DNA from 2 places in the Streptomyces sp. YPW6 genome. Region 2 is predicted to be linked to the other one. Evidence: predicted binding sites of a transcription regulator. Region 2 holds the regulator's gene; the other holds the start of a gene.
The links. Region 2 encodes HrcA, which represses chaperone genes, less so after heat shock. Its sites were predicted from a motif close to TTNGCACTCNGNNNNNCNGAGTGCNAA; they were not measured.

Region 1 (4,207 bases), 2.7 Mb from region 2:
GCCGGGTTCGGCAACAAGGGACGCTTCCTGGAGGTGTCCATGGCCGACGAGCTGACGATGCTGAAGGTGCACTGCGAGGCCGTCCTGCGGCTGACCTCGGCGGCGGTCGCCGGGATGCGGGAGCGGGGCCGGGGCGGGGTCGTGAACGTGGCGTCCGTCGCGGCGTTCGTGCCGCGCGGTACGTACGGGGCGTCGAAGTCCTGGGTCGTGCAGTTCACCCAGGGCGCGGCGCGGGACCTGGCCGGGTCGGGGGTGCGGATGATGGTGCTGTGCCCCGGGTTCGTCCGGACGGAGTTCCACGAGCGGGCGGGGATGGGCACGGACAACATCCCGAACTGGATGTGGCTCGACGCGGACAAGCTGGTGGCGTCCGCGCTGGCGGATCTGACGCGGGGAAGGACGGTGTCGATCCCGGACCCGCGCTACAAGGCGCTGATGGGGCTGGTCAAGGTCGCGCCGCGGGGGCTGCTCGGCGGGGTCACCTCGCGGACGGGGCGCAAGTACGGTCCGCAGTAGGCGGCCCGTCCGCCTCGCACCGACGGCGGCCGCGGCGGCCGGGACGGACGGACCGCCGATCCTGCTGGGGGCGTGTCCGCCGGGCTGAGGGATCCGCCCGGACCGGCCGGCCCGGAACGCACCGGGGCCCGGTGCCCCCGCGACGGGGGCACCGGGCCTCGGGTGTACCGACGAGCGCGTACCGAAAGCGGTACGGGCGGTACTAGTGGGAGTGGCCGTGGCCGCCGTGACCGGCGTCGGCCTCCTCCTCGGCCGGCTTCTCGACGACCAGGGTCTCGGTCGTGAGCAGCAGCGAGGCGATGGACGCGGCGTTCTCCAGGGCGGAGCGGGTGACCTTGACCGGGTCGATGACGCCGGCCTTGACCAGGTCGCCGTACTCGCCGGTGGCGGCGTTGAAGCCCTGGCCCTTGTCGAGCTCGGAGACCTTGGAGGTGATGACGTAACCCTCCAGGCCGGCGTTCTCGGCGATCCAGCGCAGCGGCTCGACGGCGGCGCGGCGGACGACCGCGACACCGGTGGCCTCGTCGCCGGTCTTGCCGAGGTTGCCCTCCAGGACCTTGACGGCGTGGACGATGGCGGAGCCACCGCCGGAGACGATGCCCTCCTCGACCGCGGCGCGGGTGGCGGAGATGGCGTCCTCGAGGCGGTGCTTCTTCTCCTTCAGCTCCACCTCGGTGGCGGCGCCGACGCGGATGACGCACACGCCGCCGGCCAGCTTCGCGAGGCGCTCCTGGAGCTTCTCGCGGTCCCAGTCGGAGTCCGTGGCCTCGATCTCGGCCTTGATCTGGTTGACGCGGCCCTTGACGTCCTCGGCGTTGCCGCCGCCGTCGACGATGGTCGTGTCGTCCTTGGAGACGGTGACGCGGCGGGCGGTGCCGAGCACGTCCAGACCGGCCTGGTCGAGCTTGAGGCCGACCTCCTCGGCGATGACGGTCGCACCGGTGAGGGTGGCGATGTCGCCGAGCATGGCCTTGCGGCGGTCGCCGAAGCCCGGGGCCTTCACCGCGACGGCGTTGAAGGTGCCGCGGATCTTGTTGACGACGAGGGTGGAGAGCGCCTCGCCCTCGACGTCCTCGGCGATGATCAGGAGCGGCTTGGAGCCACCGGCCTGGATGACCTTCTCCAGGAGCGGGAGCAGCTCCTGGATGGCGCCGATCTTGCCCTGGTGGATCAGGATGTACGGGTCGTCGAGGACGGCCTCCATACGCTCCTGGTCGGTCACCATGTACGGGGACAGGTAGCCCTTGTCGAAGGCCATGCCCTCGGTGAACTCCAGGTCCAGGCCGAAGGTGTTGGACTCCTCGACGGTGATGACACCGTCCTTGCCGACCTTGTCCATCGCGTCCGCGATGAGCTCGCCGACCTGCGGGTCCTGCGCGGAGAGCGCGGCGACGGCGGCGATGTCGGCCTTGTCGTCGATCGGGCGGGCCGTGGCGAGCAGCTCCTCGGACACGGCCTTGACGGCGGCGTCGATGCCCTTCTTCAGGGCGGCCGGGGAGGCGCCGGCGGCGACGTTGCGCAGACCCTCGCGGACGAGCGCCTGGGCCAGGACGGTCGCGGTGGTGGTGCCGTCACCCGCTACGTCGTTGGTCTTGGTCGCCACCTCCTTGACGAGCTGGGCGCCGAGGTTCTCGTACGCGTCGTCGAGCTCGACCTCGCGCGCGATGGTGACACCGTCGTTGGTGATGGTGGGGGCACCGAACTTCTTGTCGATGACGACGTTGCGGCCCTTGGGGCCGATCGTCACCTTGACCGTGTCGGCAAGCTTGTTGACGCCGCGCTCAAGGGCGCGACGGGCGTCCTCGTCGAACTTCAGAATCTTCGCCATGGGCTGTATCCCTCTCAAAATGAACTGCGCCCCTCGCCGCCCGGCTAGTTACTTCGCAGGGGGCCAGGGGCGCAGAACACAAGCAAACGTGGGTGAATTACTTCTCGACGATCGCGAGGACGTCGCGGGCCGAAAGGACGAGGTACTCCTCGCCGTTGTACTTCACCTCGGTGCCGCCGTACTTGCTGTACAGGACGACGTCGCCGGTCTTGACGTCGAGCGGAAGCCGCTCGCCGTTCTCGAAGCGGCCCGGGCCCACGGCGAGGACGACGCCCTCCTGGGGCTTCTCCTTCGCGGTGTCCGGAATGACCAGGCCGGAAGCCGTGGTCTGCTCGGCGTCGAGCGGCTGGACCACGATGCGGTCCTCGAGCGGCTTGATCGCAACCTTGGAGCTGGTGGTCGACACGATCCGGTCTCCCCCTTCGGAGATCTCACGGGGTTTAACAGTCTGTGGGTGGCGATCGGACCGATCCGTCGTCGCGGGTGCCGGACCTGCCCTGTCGCGCAGAGTGGTGCTGGCACTCTCCAGGGGGGAGTGCCAGACCCGAGACTATGACCGCGATTAGCACTCGGTCAAGCGGAGTGCCAATTCACCACCCTCGTGCCGTCCCGGCGGGTACGGGGCAGGGCGCGGATCAGACGTAGTCCTCCAGCTTCGCCACCGCGTACCCCTTGTCCGTGATGGTCTTCATGACGTGGCGGATCATGTCGGGCATGGAGCCCTTCCAGTCCTCCTTGCCCCGGAAGTGGGTGAGGACGATGTCGCCGGGGTGCAGGTCCTGGTCCCACTCGCGCCATTCCATGCGGTCGGGGAATGCCTCGGCGGACCACAGCGGTACGGCGGTGATCCCGCAGGACTTGGCGACGACGAGGGTGTCGCGGTTGTAGTTGCCGTAGGGCGGGCGGAAGAGGGTGGGGCGCTTGCCGTAGCGCTTGAGGATCTTCTCCTGCTGGCCGCAGATCTCCCGCTTCTGCTCGGCGTAGGAGAGGCCGGGCAGATAGCGGTGGTTGAGGGTGTGGTTGCTGATGGCCACCCCGCGCCGCTGCATCTTCGTGAAGTAGCCGTAGTCGTCGTTGATGACGTAGTCGCTGACGAACGCGCTGTAGGGGATGGACAGTTCGCTCATCATCCGCAGCAGCTCGGGGTCTTTCTCCGCCCCGTCGTCGATCGTCAGGAAGACGATCTTCTCCTTGGTCGGGACGGTCGTGAAGACCGGCGGCAGCCCTTGGTCGTCCCGGACCTCGAAGCCCTTGCGGGTGGTGATGCGCGGCTTGGTCCTCGGCGGCTCGGGGGCCGCGAGCGGGGTCTTGGCCAGCCGCCACTTCTTCGCCGCGACGGCTCGCGCGGCCTGCTTCTTCCGGACCGTCTCGGCGTACGAGTCCGGCGGCCGGGCGGGCCCGGCCTGCGGGGACGCGTCGCCCGACCGGTCCGCGGCGGGCTTCGCGGGTGCGCCGGGAGCCCCCGTGCCGCCGCCCGTCTCCGCCGCGCATCCGGAGCCGACGGCGGCGGCCAGCAGGGCCGCCAGCACGACGGTGCCCGATCTCAGCCGATTGACGCCTGACTTTTCGTTTTGTCGTACTAGCTGCATGGCGCCGCATCCTGCCAGCCGCCACCCCGTGCGCCCTCCCGACACCGCGAGCGGCCCCGCCCGGTCCCCCGGGCGGCCCACAGGGACCCGCACCGGCGCAGCGGTCACAATGGACCGGGTGAACGCAACGACCCCCTCCGCCCCGTCCGACGACCCCGGCCGCGCCGCCTTCGCCGCGCTGCGCTCCCGCGAGGGCGAACAGCTGCTGGCCGAGCTGCGCGACCACGACCCCGCCGACGAGCTGGCCACCGCGACCCGGCTGCGCCGCACGCAC
Region 2 (4,207 bases):
GCGAAGGCGTCGAGCGTGTCGCGGGTGGGGCAGCCGAAGGTGAAGGAGACGACCGGGACCGGATCGTCCAGCAGGATCGCGACCTTCGCCTCGTAGGCGTCGTCGCCGCTGCCGTCCGGGTCGCCGAGCGGGGTCTCGTACCAGGCGGCCTCGCCGGCGAGCTGGTGGCGGTAGACCTCGACGGCGCTGGGGTCGGCGAGCGCGGGCTGCGGCATGAAGAGGTTGACGCCGAACGGGCCGGCGGTGAGCCGGCGGAGCTGTTTGATCTCGTTGTACATCCCGTCCGCCGTCTTGTACCCGGCGGCCAGGAATCCGAGCCCGCCGGCTTCGGCGACGGCCCCGGCGAGCTGGGGTCCGGACGCGCCGCCCGCCATGGGGGCCTGCACGATCGGATACCGGCAGAGATCGGTCAACGCGGAGGACATGAGCGCATCGTGCCACGTCCCGCCCACGGGGCCGAATCAGCCAGTCGACGGCCTGACCGGTTCTCCCGCCGAACGCCGCACCGCCCGCCGGTGAGGAACCGGCGGGCGGTGCGGTGAAAGGCGGAAAGCGGTTCAGCGGCCGTTGAACGCGTCCTTCAGACGGGAGAAGAGGCCCTGCTGACCTGGCTGGAACTGACCCAGGGGTCGTTCCTCGCCGCGGAGCTTGGCCAGCTCCCGCAGCAGCCGCTCCTGCTCGGGGTCGAGCTTGGACGGGGTGATCACCTCGACGTGGACGATCAGGTCGCCCCGGCCGCCGCCGCGCAGATGCGTGATCCCGCGCCCGTGCAGGGGGACGGACTGGCCGGACTGGGTGCCGGGCCGGATGTCGATCTCCTCCAGGCCGTCCAGCGTCTCCAGCGGGCACTTGGTGCCGAGGGCCGCTGCCGTCATGGGGATGGTGACCGTGCAGTGCAGGTCGTCGCCGCGCCGTTGGAAGACGGAGTGCGGCAGCTCGTGGATCTCCACGTACAGGTCGCCGGCCGGGCCGCCGCCGGGGCCGACCTCGCCCTCTCCGGCGAGCTGGATGCGGGTGCCGTTGTCGACGCCGGCCGGGATCTTGACCGTGAGCGTCCGCCGCGAGCGGATACGGCCGTCTCCGGCGCACTCCGGGCACGGGGTGGGCACGACCGTACCGAAGCCCTGACACTGCGGGCAGGGCCGCGAGGTCATGACCTGGCCAAGGAAGGACCGGGTGACCTGCGAGACCTCGCCGCGTCCGCGGCACATGTCGCAGGTCTGGGCGGAGGTGCCGGGGGCCGCGCCCTCGCCGCTGCAGGTGTTGCAGACGACGGCCGTGTCGACCTGGATGTCCTTGGTGGTGCCGAAGGCCGCCTCGTTGAGGTCGATCTCCAGCCGGATCATGGCGTCCTGGCCGCGCCGGGTCCGCGAACGGGGCCCGCGCTGCGCGGCGTTGCCGAAGAAGGCGTCCATGATGTCGGAGAAGTTGCCGAAGCCGCCGGCTCCGAAACCGCCCGCGCCACCGCCGCCGCCGTTACCGGAGAGCGGGTCGCCGCCGAGGTCGTAGACCTGCTTCTTCTGCGGGTCGGCGAGCACCTCGTAAGCGGCGTTGATCTCCTTGAACCGCTCCTGGGTCTTCGGGTCCGGGTTGACATCCGGGTGCAGCTCGCGGGCGAGCCGACGGAATGCCTTCTTGATCTCGTCCTGAGATGCGTCGCGGCGCACGCCGAGTACGGCGTAGTAGTCCGTGGCCACTTACGACTCCGCCAGGATCTGTCCGACGTAACGTGCCACTGCGCGTACCGCTCCCATCGTTCCGGGGTAGTCCATGCGGGTCGGTCCGACCACGCCGAGTTTGGCGACTGCCTCGTCGCCCGAACCGTAGCCGACCGCGACGACGGACGTGGAGTTGAGCCCCTCGTGGGCGTTCTCGTGCCCGATCCGTACGGTCATGCCGGAGTCCGTGGCCTCACCGAGCAGCTTCAGCAGGACGACCTGCTCCTCCAGTGCTTCCAGCACCGGCCGGATCATCACCGGGAAGTCGTGTCCGAAGCGGGTGAGGTTGGAGGTGCCGCCGATCATCAGCCGCTCCTCCGTCTCCTCGACCAGGGTTTCGAGGAGGGTGGAAAGAACCGTGGAAACCGTCCCCCGGTCCTCGCTGTCGAAGGATTCTGGCAGCTCCTGCACCAGGCGCGGGACATCCGCGAAGCGGCGTCCGACGACCCGGCTGTTGAGCCGGGCCCGCAGATCCGCGAGCGATGCCTCACCGAACGGCGCAGGGCAGTCGATCATACGCTGCTCGACGCGGCCGGTGTCCGTGATCAGGACGAGCATCAGCCGGGCGGGGGCGAGCGACAGCAGCTCCACGTGCCGCACCGTCGAACGGGTCAGCGAGGGGTACTGCACGACGGCGACCTGCCGGGTCAGCTGCGCGAGCAGCCGCACGGTCCGCCCGACCACGTCGTCGAGGTCGACCGCGCCGTCGAGGAAGTTCTGGATGGCCCGGCGCTCGGGCGAGGAGAGCGGCTTGACGCCCGCGAGCTTGTCGACGAAGAGGCGGTACCCCTTGTCGGTGGGGATGCGCCCCGCGCTCGTGTGCGGCTGGGCGATGAAGCCCTCGTCCTCCAGCACCGCCATGTCGTTGCGGACGGTGGCCGGGGAGACCCCCAGCCGGTGCCGCTCGGTCAGCGCCTTGGAACCGACGGGCTCCTCGGTGCCGACGTAGTCCTGGACGATGGCGCGCAGCACTTCGAGTCTGCGTTCGCTGAGCATCGCGCACACCTCCAGCTGTCTGTCTCCGGTCTCCGACTGGCACTCGGTGCGTACGAGTGCCAGCAATCCCGTCGTCAGTGTACGGGGGTGGGGTGGGGCCTGGGCAAGGGCGACCGGCCGCCCTCCCACCGGACCGCGCAGGTCGCTGCCGATAGCGTCCTGGTATGGACGTCGCTTGGGAAGACTTCGGGTGGGAGCGGTTGGGCGACGGCGTCGGCCGGCGGCGGCTCCCCGGCTGGGACGCCACCGTGGCGCTGGTCGCCGGGGCGGAGGGGGTGCTGCTGTTCGACACGGGGTCGACGCTGCGCGAGGGCGTGGAGCTGCGGCGGCAGGCCGAGGCGCTGCTCGGCCGCAGGGTGACGCATATCGCACTGAGTCATCCCCATTTCGATCATGTGCTGGGCGCGGCGGCGTTCGCCGGGGTCCGGGTGTACGGCTCGGCGGGGCTCACCGCCCTGCTGCGGAACGGGGAGCAGGGGCTGTACGCGGACGCCGTGCGGCACGGCGTCCCGGAGGACGAGGCGGCCCGGTCGGCCGGCACGCTGGTGGTCCCGCACGAGGAGGTGCGCGGCGAGCGGGCGCTCGATCTGGGCGGCGGCCGCCGGGTACTGCTGGCCGGTCTGGGTCCGGCCCACAGCGGCCACGACCTCGCGGTGCTGGTGCCGGGCTCGGAGGGCGAGCCCCCGGTGGTGCTCTGCGGCGACCTGGTCGAGGAGTCGGGCGAGCCGCAGGCGGGCACGGACGCGGTCCCCGCGCGGTGGCCCGCCGCGCTGGAGAGGCTGCTGGAGCTGGGCGGCGAGGACGCGCTGTACGTGCCGGGGCACGGGGCGGTGGTGGACGCGGCGTTCGTCCGGGCGCAACGGGCGGCGCTGGCGGAGCGGTTCGCGGCGGGGTGAGGAGCATCGCGGCGGTGCCGAGGACGTTCACGGCGGCATGAGCACCGTCGCGGCGGGCGGCGTCCTGGCGGCGGTGCCGAGGGCCCGCGCGGCGGCGTGAGGAGCGTCTCGGCGAGGCGGCGGTTCCTCGGCGGGGTGAGAAGCATCGCGGCGGCGTGTGGAGCGTCACGGCGGGGTGAGGGTTCGGGGCGGCGTGAGGTTCTTCACGGCGGCGGGCCGATTATCGTCGGGCCATGCGCAGCTACCAGCCGGACCTGACCCCGCCGTGGAAGCGGTCCGCCCCCGTGCCCGAGGTGCCCGCCGAACCCGATCTGGTCGTGGAGGAGGTCGCCACCGGCTTCTGCGGGGCGGTGATCCGCTGCGAGAAGACGGCCCAGGGGCCGACGGTGACCCTGGAGGACCGGTTCGGCAAGCACCGGGTGTTCCCGATGGAACCGCGCGGCTTCCTGCTGGAGGGCAAGGTCGTCACCCTGGTGCGCCCGGGTCCCGGAGGTCCCGCGCGTCCCACGCGTACGGCCTCCGGTTCGGTGGCGGTGCCCGGCGCGCGGGCCCGGGTGGCACGGGCCGGGCGGATCTATGTGGAGGGCCGGCACGACG

Region 1: a site for HrcA is predicted at 2,907-2,933, ahead of groES (co-chaperone GroES). Genes of this name have one in related genera too.

Annotation. Positions count from the first base shown of each region.
Region 1 is NZ_CP076457.1:2,808,202-2,812,408, forward strand. Features, by position in the region: gene KME66_RS12085 (SDR family oxidoreductase) at 1-516, shown strand, start outside; gene groL (chaperonin GroEL) at 719-2,344, opposite strand; gene groES (co-chaperone GroES) at 2,442-2,750, opposite strand; gene KME66_RS12100 (polysaccharide deacetylase family protein) at 2,980-3,933, opposite strand; gene KME66_RS12105 (class I SAM-dependent methyltransferase) at 4,043-4,207, shown strand, end outside.
Region 2 is NZ_CP076457.1:5,507,531-5,511,737, reverse strand. Features, by position in the region: gene KME66_RS24210 (nitronate monooxygenase) at 1-425, opposite strand, end outside; gene dnaJ (molecular chaperone DnaJ) at 558-1,697, opposite strand; gene hrcA (heat-inducible transcriptional repressor HrcA) at 1,698-2,714, opposite strand; gene KME66_RS24195 (MBL fold metallo-hydrolase) at 2,879-3,610, shown strand; gene KME66_RS24190 (DUF3097 domain-containing protein) at 3,844-4,207, shown strand, end outside.